2 regions of the Paenibacillus sp. FSL F4-0122 genome follow, and region 2 is predicted to be linked to the other one. Evidence: riboswitches for the same ligand, from Rfam matches in the RefSeq annotation. Region 2 holds a riboswitch; the other holds the start of a gene.

Region 1 (7,891 bases), 3.1 Mb from region 2:
AATAAAAACGCTGGCATCATGCGCCGCAACTCTGCTTATGAGGATCTGAAGACCATTGCGATCAGCAGATTGATGTTGGACAATTTCGATCACATCAAAGCGTACTTCATTAACATTGGCCCTCAGCTTACTCAAGTTGCGCTGAACTTCGGTGCATCAGACGTGCATGGCACAATTCTAAAAGAACGGATCAGCCACGCGGCTGGCGCCTTAACACCGGAAGGTCTGACTCGCGACGAATTGATCTGGCTAGTGAAAGGTGCTGGACGAATTCCTGTCGAACGTGACACTTTCTATAATGAGGTTAAGGTATACGAATAAGAAGACTACCTGAGATTTGTTATCCCATATTGGAAAGGAAGTTCGGTCAGCATGAGAACAATACTCGTTCTTGGCGGTGGCTACGGCGGCCTAGCCTTAATTCAAGAATTACTCAATAATCATCTTCCTCATGATGTTGAAATTATCTTAATTGACCGAATGCCTTATCAAGGAATCAAAACGGAATATTATGCGCTCGCCGCAGGTACCGTAACTGATTATCACCTGCGCATTCATTTTCCGGTTCACCCCCGGCTTACTGTCCGGTACGGTGAAGTGAGTTCCATTGATTTGGAGAGCAAAATAGTCAGTATGGAATCCGGTGAGATTGTATCTTATGATCTCCTAGCCATTGCTCTTGGCTGTACCGATAATTACCACAACATCCCTGGTGCTGATCAATATACCTGCAGCATCCAGACCTTTGCTGGTACTCGGGAAACCTACCGCCGTTTAAATGATGTGAAGCCTTACGGAACGATAAACATCGTAGGTGGAGGATTAAGCGGTGTTGAATTAGCCGCAGAGCTTCGGGAGAGCCGTCCAGACCTTAACATTGCTATTCTGGACCGCGGTGAACGTGTTTTGTCTGCCTTTCCGGCAAAGCTGTCACAGTACGTAGAGGAATGGTTTCATCACCATCAGGTGCAAACGCTCGGACGAATCTCTGTATCTCATGTAGAGAAGGATTCGATTTTTAACGGTACCGAGGAAATCCTTTCAGATGTGACAGTATGGACCGCAGGAATTCAACCTGTAAAAGTAGTTCAAGATTTGAATGTGTCGAAGGACCGCGGTGGACGGATTATGCTGGATGAGTATTATCGTATACCGGATTATCCTGAGGTATATGTGATTGGTGACTGTGCCAGTCTGCCATTCGCACCAAGCGCACAAGCCGCTGGAGCACAGGGTGAGCAGGTAGCTCAGGTTATTCAAGCCACCTGGCGCGGTGAGACTCCTAAGCTTCATCCTATTCGCCTGAAGGGTACTTTAGGGTCACTAGGCAAAAAAGCAGGATTCGGACTTATGGGACAACGCTCCGTCAAAGGACGGGTTCCCCGCATCCTCAAGAGCGGAGTGCTCTGGATGTCGAAACGCACTTTAGGATAAGCCTAAGATTGGTTCATAAGTATTCAACAACGACGCTACTCTCAGATAAACACGAGAGTAGCTTTCTTACGTTATTGGTGCGTATACCCTACGGACTCAGATGACCTTATTCGCAAATTTTTAGCCTTTGGAGGAGAGTTTCGGATTCCAGTGAAGTTATTGCTTATAATGAGGTTCATTTATGCTGTTTTTCAGGTGAATAGTGACTATGGGGTCCGATAGAGCAATCCAAATGTAGGAAAACACTCAATATAAGGTCGCCTGAGTCCGGTGGCACCTTCACGGTAGCACCTGCACTCTCCAATATGTTGCCTAATCGATCAAATTGGTGGATTTTGTTCAAGTAAGGTTCCAAAAAGAGGGAGCACTCCATAATTTAAATTATGGAGTGCTCCCTCTTTTTTTCTCGAGAAATTTAGTCAAGATCTATATTAAACCAAGCCTCAAGCTCTTTGATCTTGGCCTCAATTTTCTCTTCTAGCTCTACAACAGTGTCTGCTGCAATAATGTCACCTTCAACCATGGCGAAAGGCATTAAATAACACTCTCCACAATTGTTCAGACATCCGTATTCAATGACATCATAATCCGGATTTTCCTCCAGCTTATGCATTAGCTTGTCTGTTCCGTGACCCATGTTGCTGGAACAAAATTCAATAATTGGTCTCATGATGATCTCCCTATTCCGCCTAACCATTTTATTTTTTAACTTTTTGTACTATAATGAACTTACGAAAGGAGTGATTGAGAAATGAGTGAGAATGCACAAAGCACCGAAATGTATGATGAAGTACTAGAAGTGCTGGATAAGCTTCGTCCGTTCCTGCAGCGCGATGGCGGTGACGTAGAACTGGTCGATGTGGAAGACGGCATCGTTAAGTTGAAACTTATGGGTGCCTGCGGCAGCTGCCCAAGCTCCACGATCACCTTGAAAGCCGGGATTGAACGCGCCCTCCTTGAAGAAGTAGAAGGCGTTGAAGAAGTAGTTCAAGTATTCTAAATCCCGTTCAATAACCCTCCCGATTCTCCTGTAAAGGAGATCGGGATTTTCTTATTATAGAGGATTTAACATTCTCTCACAACCTTAGAACATAAAACCCGCAAGCCAACTTGGCTGCGGGTTCTTGTTATGACTATAGACGAATTTAGCTTAATTCCTTAAAACGCTGGAATGATCGCACCTTCGTACTTTTCTTCAATGAAAGCTTTAGCTTCTGGAGAATTCAGGGCAGCAACCAGCTTTTTGATGGCTTCGGAATCTTTATTGTCTTGACGGGTTACCAAAATGTTAGCATAAGGGGAATCTACACCCTCGATGAACAATGCATCTTTAGTTGGTACGAGACCAGCGTCTAGCGCAAAGTTCGTGTTGATCAAAGCAAGGTCTACCTCATCCAGTTGACGTGGGAGCATAGCTGCTTCCAACTCGATGATATCGAGGTTTTTCTTGTTTTCAGTGATATCTGCTTTCGTTGCAGCAATGTTTGTATCATCTTTCAAGGTAATCAGACCATTTTTTGCAAGTAGGATTAGTGCACGGCCACCATTAGTAGCATCGTTCGGAATGGCAACTTTTGCACCATCAGCCAACTCATCGATCGATTTGATTTTTTTGGAATAAGCTCCAAAAGGCTCAACGTGAACGGATGCAACGGAGACCAGATCTGTTTTATTATTTTTGTTTTGGTCATCCAGATACGGTTGGTGTTGGAAAAAGTTAGCGTCTAACTCCTTCTCATCAAGCTGCACGTTAGGTTGAATATAGTCAGTAAATTCTTTAATTTCAAGGGTAATTCCATCTTTTTCAAGCAATGGAGCAATAGCCTTCAAAATTTCAGCATGAGGCACAGGTGAGGCACCAATAACCAGTTTCACAGGATCTTTAGTAGGTTCACTTGTTGCTTCTGCATTTGGTGCTGTTGTAGCAGCCGAGCTCCCAGCATTATTAGATGCATTGTTGTTACCGCAAGCCGCAAGCACCGCAACCAGTGTCAGGCTAAAAAATGTAAGTAGTACTTTTTTCATTGTAAATCCCCCTCTAATCTATATTTTGTATTGAATAAGGATATATATGGATGTACCTTATTTCCGTGTGTAATGTTTTACGAGTCGGTCACCGGCCATTTGTAGCAATTGCACCAGTACGACAATAAATAATATAGAAACAATCATAATCTCCGTCTCATAGCGGTGGTAGCCGTAACGAATCGCCAAGTCACCTAATCCGCCGCCCCCAACCATACCAGCCATTGCTGTATAGGAGACCAGTGTAACCAGTGTGATCGTAACTCCAGCTAGCAGACCTGGACGAGCTTCTGGCAAAAGAACACGCATAACGATTTGGTTCGTCGATGCTCCCATACCTTGTGCGGCTTCGATGACTCCGCGGTCTACCTCTCTTAACGACGTCTCTACCAAGCGGGCAAAAAACGGAGCTGCACCAATCACCAGAGGTGGAATCGTACCGAGTACACCAATGGAGGTTCCAACAACGGCTTTGCTGAAAGGAATTAGAGCCACCATCAAAATGATAAAGGGTACGGAACGTAGGATATTTACAAGTAATGATAAGACCGAGTAAGTTACTCTGATTACTATACTATTCGATTTCCCCCATAAATACAATAGAATTCCGAGTGGTAAACCAAGAATAATTGTGAACAATCCGGAAAAAAATATCATTTTTATAGTAGCAACCGTAGCATCCATCATTTCTTGCCAATTTAGATCTGCAAAATTCATTACGAAATCACCTCCACATCAAGGCCTTGAGCAATTAGTCTGGAGATCGTTACAGCAATCGCCTCAGCTGGCCCTTCGAACCGCACAATCATCTGTCCATAAGGCACATCTTTAATCGTTGAGATGGTACCATGTAAGATTGCAAAGCTTACACCCGTATCACGCACGACATCGGATAGTGCCGAGCCGTAAGTTTTTTCTCCGAAAAAAGTAATTTTGACAGCTTGAGAGTTATCCCCGGCAGCAGCATCAAGCGCCACTCGAAGAGGCCCTTCATTCTGTGTCTCACTGCGGATGAAATCGCGTGTAACCTCATGCTGCGGCTTGAGAAATACCTCTGTAACTTTGCCTTGCTCAACAATCCCACCACCATGAATGACCGCGACACGGTCGCAGATGCTCTGGATTACATGCATTTCATGTGTGATCAGCACAATGGTCAAATGGAATCTTTTATTAATATCGAGCAGCAGCTTAAGAATGGAGTCCGTTGTCTGGGGATCAAGCGCAGAAGTGGCCTCGTCACACAGCAGTACATCAGGGTCACTGGCTAGTGCCCGGGCGATGCCGACCCGCTGCTTTTGTCCTCCAGATAACTGAGAAGGATACTTATCTGTATGTTCTTCAAGCCCAACTAGAGCGAGCAGATCTTTCACTTTTGTATCAATAGCTGTTCTAGATGTACCTGCAAGTCGCAGTGGAAAGGCAATATTATCATACACAGTCGCCGAAGAAAGCAAATTGAAATGTTGAAAAATCATCCCAATCTTGCGCCGCTGTTCCTGTAATTGACCTTGGTTAAGGCTAGTTAGTTCAACACCGTCTACCCAGACCTCACCTTCTGTCGGACGTTCCAACAGATTAATGCAACGGATCAATGTACTTTTCCCCGCTCCAGAGTGGCCGATGACTCCGAATATTTCACCTTTCTCGATGGACAGATTCAATCCAGAAAGCGCTGTTGCCGCATTACTCCCTTTTCCATAAACCTTTGTTATCCCTTTTAGATTAATCAACTCTCGTCGCCCCCCCTTTATATTTCACTTATTCTATACAAAAAAACCTCCAACGATCGATGCAGATCGCAAGAGGCTCTGTGGGTTTATTAAGACAATGCCTTCTCATCTGCCAACGACCGCAACCTGCGCCATTGTAGGAATTAGCACCATGACATTTGTACAACGCTTCCCGCGCTGGATACAAATCGGTTGCCGGGCTTCATCGGGCCTATCCCTCCGCCGCTCTCGATAAGATAAAGTTATGAAATTATATTTTTTCTGAAATCGTACATACTTTAATGCAAGCATAAGTATAGTGAGTTTATCGATCTTTGTCAAAAGGAAATATATTGAACGATTACGATTTTATGCTCTTTGCCCTGCTTATTTCCTTACGCAGCTGTTCATTGCTGTAGCTGAATGCCGCGATTAATGTCTTACAGTTCATTTCGAGCGATTGTTTTAAATCCTCAAGATGGCTATCCAGATCCTCGAGCTGAATTTTATCATGCAGACCTTGATGCCGCTGCCACAGATCATCCTGCATTTCAGAATTCATATAATGAATTTCAGCATTTCTGCGCTTGCGTAAATTCTCCAATGGATCGCGGTAGGAGTTCTTGATCTGTTCCAGTTGATCCGCTAATGCAGGATGCACATTCAATAATTGAAGCTGACGCAGCACTGTAAAGTAAGAAAAGTGCGTTTTTAATTTGGATGTTTTGAGATCATAAAAATGATTCAGTACCGTCCCAAGCTTGTCCAGAAGAGAGAAAACCCGGATAAAGCCATCTTTATAAAAATAAACATAACGTGCATAATCGCCCTGTTCCACCGGTGTCATATCATCCATATAACCCGCAATCACTAATTTCCGGTAAAAAGCGGCCGCGAACCAACTTTGCTCCAGTTCATCCAGAGAGGAAATCAGCCCACGTGTCCAAATCTCCAGCTTGCGGTATTCATGGTCATTATCCTCATGGGCACTCATTTCCTTGCGCAGCAATGCTGCAAAAGTGGCCATATTCTCCATCGCATCAGCCAACACACCACTGTTCTTTCGAGGCGGCTCTCCAAGTAATACCCGCAGCATATCCCAGTCCTCCTAAAGTTTTGTTCAGCGTCTGCTTCCATGGACTGCTTCGTACAAAACTCGCGACGTAAGCATCGGCCAATCAGCTCCACGATATACCGATTTCCACTTTATTATTCCGCGGGTGAAGCGCCTCTATCCACGGAGGGAATTTTCTACCAAGGCGGTGGAATCATTGGGTTCGTTACATTTTTTCCAGACACGACACTACCCGCACGATTTAGCTGCCAGACTCTTACACTCATATAACATAAGACACCAAACAAACTGGCAATCAGCAAAATATGAGCCAAAGCGGCAAATATGTACAATCTTTCATTATCTAGGGTGTAAACCACAGCCGCCCCACTAAACACCTGCATCAAGCATAACAGCACTGCAGCTACACCTAGCGCTCTAAGCTCTGGATAATCCTTATGTTTCCAAAATGCTAAATGCCCAAGCAGCGCAGTAAGCATGAATAAGAGCAAAGCCGCAATCCGATGCGTAAAAACAACACCTACACCTCCGGAAAGCTCCGGAACCCATTCTCCATTACAAAGCGGCCAACCCGAACACCCGCCCTGTGAATCCGTATGACTTACAAAGGCTCCAATATACACGACAATATAAGAATAGATGGCAGTAAAACAAGTTAAATTGCGAAAAGCCTTACTTACGGGCTTCTTTTGAGCTTCCAACGTATGATCATATTCGCGCGATTCATGCCATCTCTTGGTTCCAAGAGCCAACATCATAGCGCTCGAAAAGGCGATCAAAGAAAAACCCATATGCAGCGCCATTACAGCAGCAGATTGAGATTTAATTACTGCAAGCGCTCCCATACCACCTTGAACGATGACGAATAATAAAGTCATAAATGCATAGCCCAGCAAATCGCGCCGAGTACGGGCATAACGCCAAAAAGCAAACATCGAGGCAAGTGAGAATAACCCTGCCAAACCGCTAAACAAGCGATGGGTGTATTCAATCATCGAGCCTATAGTATAAGCCGGAATTAATTTCCCATGACAGAGCGGCCATTCATTTCCGCATTCCAAGCCCGATCCAGTCTTCGTCACTACCGCTCCTCCGAGTACAGCGAGGAACATGATAAGGCAAGTAAGATAACTAAGCCATTTCAACTGATTTGTCGTCAAAAATATCACCCGCAGTTTTTAGTAATGAAGAAGCAGCCAGACTTATATTTCAAAAAACCACCGCTTTTGCACAAACAGGCGAAAGCGGTGGTTCCTTAGGAATTACTTTTGAAGGCTTTGATGCACTTGGACCGCTTTATCAAGGAAATTTTCAATCTCTTCACGGGATTTGCGCAATTTATTAACGAATCTAACCAATTCCCGTCCATCCGAATATGCGACGAAGCTTGGAATACCCATAATATTTTGTTCTTGGCTAACATCGCCCACGGCATCAACATCTACCTCAACCAGTGTAAGGCGGTCTGCATAAGCCTGCTCTACCTCTGGGATAAAAGGATCGATAAATTTGCAATCCGAGCACCAGTCAGCCTTGAAGATGGCCACTGTTAATCGAGGTGATTGAATGGCTACCTGAAATTCAGCAGGAGAACTAATTTTGTCCATGATTTACTCAGTCCCTTCTTCAATATCTGTCTATTTTC
Region 2 (7,891 bases):
GTCCGAATCCCGACTCAAAAGGCGCTGAGTCTGCGAATAAGATCCACTGGGTCCGTACGCATAGCGGATGATATAACAAGCGAAGATTCAGTTGTGTTCTGCAATGAGGCTTGCAAATGATCGTAATCCTAATCTTACAAAAAAACGCTTGATGCTCATTAATCCACTGAAGGATTAACAAGCATCAAGCGTTGATTAATTAATATATATTAGTTCTGCATTACAAAATCATTATCAATCTTCGCATTAGGATCATCGAACACCCGCAGAATATCATAACGTGTATTCCGCTGCGCTGGAACTTTGCCTGCTTCGCGAATCAGCTGAGTAATCGACTCGATGTTTACCTTGTAAGTCGCACCCGCCGAAGATACTACGTTCTCTTCAATCATTGTGCTGCCGAAATCGTTGCAGCCATATTGCAGGGAGAGCTTGCCGACCTCTGGCCCCATAGTGACCCAAGAAGATTGGAAGTTCTTAATATTATCCAGCACAAGGCGGCTGATCGCCACCGTCTTCAGATACTCCTCAGGCGTTTGTCTGTCCAGCTTCAGGTTGGTATTGTCCGGCTGGAATGTCCATGAGATAAAGGCCAAGAAACCTTCAGAATCATATTTGTTGGCAATACACTCATCCTGAGCCTCACGCACACGTAGTAAGTGCAAAGCACGTTCCTCCATACTTTCCCCAAGCCCAATCACCATTGTCGCTGTGGTATTCATACCCACTTTATGTGCCGTCTGCATTACATCCATCCACTCGCGCCACGAGCCTTTTAGTCGGCTGATTTTGCGGCGTGTACGGTCATCAAGAATTTCTGCGCCTCCACCTGGCAATGAATCCAGACCCGCAGCATGAATTTCACGAACCACTTGTTCCAGTGGTAATCCTGATACTTCTTTCATCTTCATAATCTCCGCAGGAGAGAAGGAGTGCATTGTAATCTCAGGGAACCGTTGCTTAATTCCGCGCAGTATATCTGTATAGTAGCTAAATGGAAGGTTAGGATTAGTTCCACCTTGCATAAGAATTTCTGTACCATTAACAGCAATTGTTTCAGCAATTTTTTGATAAATCGCCTCATCTGGCAGCACATAGCCTTCATCCGAGCCTGGTCTGCGGTAAAAAGCGCAAAAACGGCAGTACACATCACATACATTCGTATAGTTAATATTACGGCCAATTACAAAAGTGGCTAACGGGTCCGGGTGCCAGCGTTCCATAATAGTGTTTGCAGCAGCACCCATTTTCTCAATTTCGTTGCTCTCGAATAGTCGGATGGTATCTTCCAATTGGAGACGGTCGCCCCGCAGGGCTTTATCCAAAATAAGATCTATCGCACTCATCGTTCGCATCCTCCTTTTAAACCCTTAGGGATATGGTAGATTCACAAAATCACAAGAAAAAATAACGTTGTCGTCCTTTAGAGATAACAACCGTTTCTCGTAGTAACATAAGGATAAAGTATAGTATGTAACTTATACCTTATATTTTAATAAATGAACAGTTCATTTCCTCATCGTATCACAATCTGAACAGCTTGAAAAACTTTTTACTTTCTCAGCAAGATACCATCCAGCAGAAAGAGTCCTTACATTGCTGCCTGCACCCGTTGAATCAAAATTCCCTGAGGCTGTCGGACACAGATGACGTTATTTGCAAGTTTTTAGCCTTTAGAGCATAGTTATGGACTCCAGTGATGCTATTCCATGAAAAGAGCCTCATGAAAGCTGTTTTTTAGCGCTATAGCTGCTGTGGAGGCCGTTAACATTCCAAATGTGTAATAATGCTGTATCTAAGGTCAGCTGTGTCCAATAGCAAAAAGTCCAAAAAGAAGAGCTATCCCAGCAGCCAATTCCCGGCTTATGAGACAGCTCTATTTCATCCTCAGTCTAACACCAGCTCTAAATCAACGGTGAGTTAGATCCTCGATATTTTCCAGCAATTCGGTGCCGATCTGGGTTGCCGTTACTTTTACTTCGTTTCGATTTCCGCCCGCGCAGCCTCCAAAGCATGACCCAGATCAGCAATTAGATCCTCCGCATGTTCAATGCCCACCGAGAAGCGCAGCAACCGATCATCTACACCCACCGCATTCCGAATTTCCACAGGAATGTCCGCATGCGTCTGTACTGCAGGATAGGTCATTAACGATTCAACCCCGCCGAGGCTCTCCGCGAAGGCTATAAGCCGAATATGACGAAGCAGAGGTTCTACGTATCTGGCATCTTTTAATTTGAAAGAAAAAATTCCGGTATTGCCCGAGGACTGGCGATTCTGAATTTCATATCCCGGATGATCCGGCAGGCCTGGATGGAACACTTCCGCAATCGCCGGGTGCTCTTGTAGATAGCGGGCAATTGCTAGTGCATTACTCTCGTGCCGTTCCATACGCAGAGCCAGTGTCTTCATGCCTCTCATCAGCTGATAACTGTCTGTTGGCCCAAGCACAGCGCCAATAGAGTTATGTAGAATCGCTATTTCAGCGGATAATTCAGCCCCTTTAGATACAATAAGACCAGCAAGTACATCATTGTGTCCGCCCAAATATTTGGTAGCACTATGGACTACAATATCCGCACCTAATTCCAGAGGACGCTGGAAAAATGGAGTCAGCAGTGTATTGTCTACAATTGTGAGCAGCCCATGATGACGAGCCCAAGTAGCAACGGCTGCAATATCCGTAACCATCATCAAAGGATTCGTTGGCGTTTCAATAAATATCGCCTTTGTATTTGGAAGACGGGAAGCCCCAAGCGCATCCAAATCATTCGTATCTACATAGGAAGCAGTGATTCCAAACTTGGACATAATTCGTTCCAACAAACGATAGGTCCCGCCGTAAAGATCCAGCGAAACGATCAAGTGATCGCCTTGCCCAAACAGGGTAAATATGGTTTGAATAGCCGCCATCCCAGAGCTACAGGCAAAACCTGCATCACCAGACTCCAATTCCGCAGCCGCATTCTCCAGTACGGAACGGGTCGGACTTTTGGTACGGCTATAATCGAAACCTGTGCTCTGCCCAAGCTTCGGGTGACGGAATGCCGTAGCATTATAGATAGGAAAATTAATGGCTCCGGTAGCCGGATCTTCTTGTGAACCTATTTGTGCCAGTCTGCTTTCAATCCTAAGTTTGTCGTCCATGATAAATGCCTCCTAAATTATAATGTAGCGCTGATCTTAATAAACAATCGGGTCGATATCGTAAGGTGTCTCTTGATATACATAGTAATTGAGCCAATTAGAGAATAATAAGTTGGCATGTGCACGCCACACTGCAGGAGGTGTCCGTTCTGGATCATCTTTAGGGAAATAGTGTTTCGGCAAGGCCATCTCCATGCCCCTCTCCAAATCACGATCATATTCCCATTTCAGGGATAGAGGATCGTACTCGGAATGTCCGGTCACAAATATTTGTTTGCCGTCGGTCGTAGCTACTAGATACATACCAGCTTCTTCGGATTCTGCCAGAATCTGCAGATCTGGATTGCTCTCAATATCTTCGCGGGAGACATCGGTATGACGGGAATGCGGTACATGGAATACCTCGTCAAAACCGCGCAGCAATTTAATGTTATTTTGATTAATCGTATGGGAGAATACACCAAAACATTTTTCAGGCAATGCCACTTTACGAACACCAAAATGATGATACAACCCTGCCTGTGCCGCCCAACAGATATGCATGGTCGAGGTCACATTATCCTTGCTCCATTCAAAAATCTCTTTTAGCTCTTCCCAATAGGATACTTCCTCAAACTCCATTTGCTCTACGGGTGCTCCTGTAACAATAAGGCCATCCAAACGGCGGTGGCTGATCTCGTCAAAAGTTTTGTAAAAGCTTCTCAAATGCTCAGCAGAAGTATTCTTAGAAGTATGTGAGCGTGGATGCAGCAAGGTAACATCAACTTGCAGCGGTGAATTTCCTATTAAACGCAGCAATTGAGTCTCCGTCGTTTCTTTAGTCGGCATGAGATTCAGAATAGCAATCCTTAGTGGACGGATATCCTGATGGAAAGCCAAACTTTCATCCATCACAAAAATATTTTCTCCGGATAGTACTTCTTTTGCTGGTAAACTGTCGGGAATTTTAATTGGCATTGTCTTTCCACTCCTTAACTGTATTTAGGTTATGTTGTCACATCGCGGCTTTCTGAACAATAAAAAGACCTTTCTCGGAAAACGAGAAAGGTCATATCTACAGTCATATGCGCCTCTCTCATCTGCCAGAAACTTTTGGACGGGGTTTAGTCGTCAGCAAAGTTCCGCAAGAATTAGCACCGTGCGTTCACACGCCGGTTGCCGGGTTTCATAGGGCTAGTCCCTCCACCTGCTCTTGATAAGATTTAGCTGTATTCAATTAAATTTCTTTAAAATTTACTTTAAATCATGAACCTCCTTTTCGTCAAGTCCATACAATGCTGAAGTAGCCTTAAAGTAACAATAAATTTGCTTGAAAGAGGCATACTCCGTTGTTATACTAGACAAGTATTTCATACCTGAACGAAAAGAAGAGGTGAGAAGAAGAATGGAAGGCGACCCGAGCTCGCAATTAAGTGTACAAAATGAGCAACCACACAGGATAATCATCAGCTTGCCGGCGGCGGGAGCAGTTCTTCTTCATGCCCTCGAATCGTCATTCGGCCTCTTGTATTGATTGTAACGCCGGCCAAGCTGATTTTTTTCTCTGTGCTTAATTAGCAGTCCCTGGTGAAGACCCGGGGATAGAAGGAGTGGAATCAGATGAAAATCCGGCTGGTGAATGCAGGGGTTTTTACACCTATTGATGAAATTGATGAAACATTGACACCCCCAACAGAAGGGTTCTATTGGATTGATGCAGATGTGGAGGATTTGGAGCTGCTTCAGCCCCTGTTCAACCTGCATGATCTCGCTGTTGAGGATTGCCTTAGTGAAGAGGATCAACGTCCAAAGATCGAAATATACGAAAGTCATTACTTTATTGTTGTAAACAGCATCCGCTTTGATGATGAGGAAATTTTCCTGCGGGCACTCAATATATTCTTGGGCAGACATTATATTATTACTGTAACGAAACAAAAGATCCACGAGCTGCGCATCCTGAAGCCCATGTTATGGGAGCAAGAGGTTAGCGAACCCGACCAATTCCTTTACCTGCTTATCGACCTTGTCGTAGATAATTATTTCTCCGTAGGTGACCGAATTGAAGCCCGGATTGAGAAGCTTGAAGAGGATATTTTAATGCATACCAAGAAATCTCATCTGAGTGAGATTATCGGTCTGCGAAGTGAGATCTTATGGTTAAAGAAGATGCTGGGACCACAGAAAGAGGTTATCAATACCCTGAACAAAAAAGACCTCCGTCTGATTGATGATCAGCTGCAGAAGTATTTTAGCGACATTTATGAAAATGCAGTTAAAATATCCGAAACCTTTGAGACGTACCGCGATCTCATGGGCAACTTACGTGAGGCCTACCAATCCAGTATCGCCAACCGCGCCAATGAAATTATGAGAGTATTTACCGCGATTACAACGATATTCATGCCTTTGACCGTAATTACCGGAATCTATGGGATGAACTTTGATCATATGCCTGAGTTGCATACGAAATACGGCTATTTTGCCGTTATAGGTCTAATGTTGACGTTAGGCTGTGGGATGCTGTATGTATTCCGCAAGAAAGAATGGCTATGAAAATAAACGGACGAATAGGCAAGACGAAGGCCCTTTAACCCTATGGTGTAAGGAAGCCTTCGTCTTTTTGATATGAGGAAAAGCTACTAGAAACTGGTCGCCACGCCCACTTTAGGAGCTTGCTCCCGCCGGAAACGAATGCGGATCAGCCGCAGACGTTCATAATAGCTGTCCAGCCCTTCTGCTGCTGAAAAATCCTCCCCATACACCATATGCAGCACTGGCTTTAGAAAAAGATCTCCTGCCTCTAGATAGGCATTCCATATCGCTTCCTGTTCATTCTGCGGCATATTTTCCAGTTCTACCTCGATCAGTTTCTCCACGCAATAACCTTCTCTTTCCAGCTCCTCTACCGCTTCAATCAGTTCGCGACGGTTCACTCCACTGTTCACCTTAAGCTGTTCTAACCCTAACCCATTCTCGATCCCTTGCAGCAGAATTCGCCGTAATCGCAGTCTTTCTAGCTGTTTCTTATATTTGACCTCTTTCTGTTTATAGAGCCAGGATACAAAAGAGTCCTCCTCAATTTCTTGGTGAACCCAATTCAAAGGAAAGGAATGTTCCCTTGCAGCCGTAGAGGTTATAGCCAACCAATCCGTGCCATATTGGGCTACCTTTCCTTCCCCTACACCAGGGATCTGCAGCAGCTCCTCTGGTGTATGCGGCAAGAAAGTGCTTATCAAACGTAACAAACGATTGCTGGCAAGAATGTAAGGGGCTTTCCGTTCACTAGAAGCTCGGCTGCGGCGCCAAGCACATAACTCCTCATAAATAGCTTCGTTCCCATTATATTCACTGTAATATTGCAGCCTTAGCTGCTCCTGATTACGCCCAGTAAGGCCGTCTTCTTCATGAAATACGCCATCAATCAACGGCCGATAGCCATCCCCCATCTTCACCGCCAGCTCATGCCTGTAAACACAGAGCATTTCATTCCAAGAACCACCCGCATACCACAAATGCTCCTGCGTCTCCTCACCGTCTGAAAAATCACGCCAGCCCAGGCTCCACACTCCTTCTTCCTCTCCAATCCATAGCTGAGCGAACACCTCTTGATCCACCCCAGATATTCTGGATAAGCGATTCATAAATACAATTTGCATATTCATCCCTGCCTTTCTAGTCTTCAGCAAGCACTATACCTACCGGGTCTGAACTACTCTTCGCTGGTGTGAATCCCACACTGTCAGACTCGGAAAACGCAAAAAAGCACCACTCTCACGATAAACGTGAAAGAGGTGCTCCCTCATTAAATGCTATACTGTTAGATCCTACAATACCATATATTTCCTAACAGTCAATATCTTTTTATACTAGTTTCTTGCCAAAGCTAAGGTTGCCAGTCCAATCGCACCTGCAAGTCCTGCATTATCTCCAAGCTGCGGTGGCACAACGTAATTATCAATATCGGTATTGAGCGCTGGATGCTGAACATAACCTTTAAGCAGCTCCTGCAGCTTGGTACGGATTAGCGGGAACAAGTGGCTTTGCTTCATGACCCCACCGCCCATTACGATTTTTTCGGGAGACAGAATCAGCACGTAATTCATAAGTGCATGTGCAAGATAATGAGCTTCCATATCCCAAGCTGGATGGTCAACAGGCAGCTCGCCTGCTGGTTGTCCCCAGCGTTTGCCAATCCCCGGACCTGCGGCTAACCCTTCAAGGCAATCGCCATGATAAGGGCAGTAGCCCTCAAACGTGTCCTCTGGATGTCTGCGAACTAGAATATGTCCCATCTCAGGATGAGACAATCCATGCACCATCTGACCTCCAACAACTGCTCCCGCTCCAATACCTGTCCCAACCGTAATATAAAGGCAGCTGTCCAGACCTTTAGCCGCTCCCCATTTACTTTCCGCAAGCGCTGCACCATTCACATCCGTATCAAAACCGATCGGCACGTTAAATTGCTCAGCCATTGTACCTACCAGATTATATTGTCCCCAGTGAGGTTTTGGTGTCGTTGTTATGTAACCATAAGTAGGGCTGTCCAGCACGGGATCAATCGGTCCAAACGATCCAATACCAAAAGCTTCTACATTCTTCCCATTAAAATAGTCGATTACGAGTCCCATCGTTTCTTCCGGTGTTGTTGTCGGAAAGCTAACTCGGTCCAGAATGGTACCGTCCTCATAACCAATCCCGCATACAAACTTCGTTCCGCCTGCTTCAATCGCTCCCAATAACTTCATAGCAACTATCTCCC

Evidence for each region. A riboswitch is a leader RNA that binds a small molecule or an ion and turns the genes downstream of it on or off. The one in region 2 is predicted to bind S-adenosylmethionine.
Region 1: it holds a riboswitch for S-adenosylmethionine, as region 2 does, so the genes downstream of both, MHH49_RS14825 (methionine ABC transporter ATP-binding protein) here and metA (homoserine O-acetyltransferase MetA) in region 2, are expected to answer to the same signal.

The regions. Positions count from the first base shown of each region.
Region 1 is NZ_JBBODI010000001.1:3,430,023-3,437,913, reverse strand. It holds gene mqnE (aminofutalosine synthase MqnE) at 1-321, shown strand, start outside; gene MHH49_RS14850 (NAD(P)/FAD-dependent oxidoreductase) at 373-1,434, shown strand; gene MHH49_RS14845 (YuzB family protein) at 1,850-2,104, opposite strand; gene MHH49_RS14840 (NifU family protein) at 2,186-2,434, shown strand; gene MHH49_RS14835 (MetQ/NlpA family ABC transporter substrate-binding protein) at 2,593-3,459, opposite strand; gene MHH49_RS14830 (methionine ABC transporter permease) at 3,517-4,146, opposite strand; gene MHH49_RS14825 (methionine ABC transporter ATP-binding protein) at 4,176-5,192, opposite strand; SAM riboswitch class I at 5,295-5,430, opposite strand; gene MHH49_RS14820 (Cthe_2314 family HEPN domain-containing protein) at 5,533-6,267, opposite strand; gene MHH49_RS14815 (COX15/CtaA family protein) at 6,423-7,406, opposite strand; gene MHH49_RS14810 (thioredoxin family protein) at 7,509-7,853, opposite strand.
Region 2 is NZ_JBBODI010000001.1:378,128-386,018, forward strand. It holds gene mqnC (cyclic dehypoxanthinyl futalosine synthase) at 210-1,346, opposite strand; gene MHH49_RS01585 (PLP-dependent transferase) at 1,975-3,147, opposite strand; gene metA (homoserine O-acetyltransferase MetA) at 3,184-4,104, opposite strand; SAM riboswitch class I at 4,220-4,349, opposite strand; gene corA (magnesium/cobalt transporter CorA) at 4,747-5,682, shown strand; gene MHH49_RS01600 (HRDC domain-containing protein) at 5,769-6,785, opposite strand; gene MHH49_RS01605 (ROK family protein) at 6,996-7,877, opposite strand.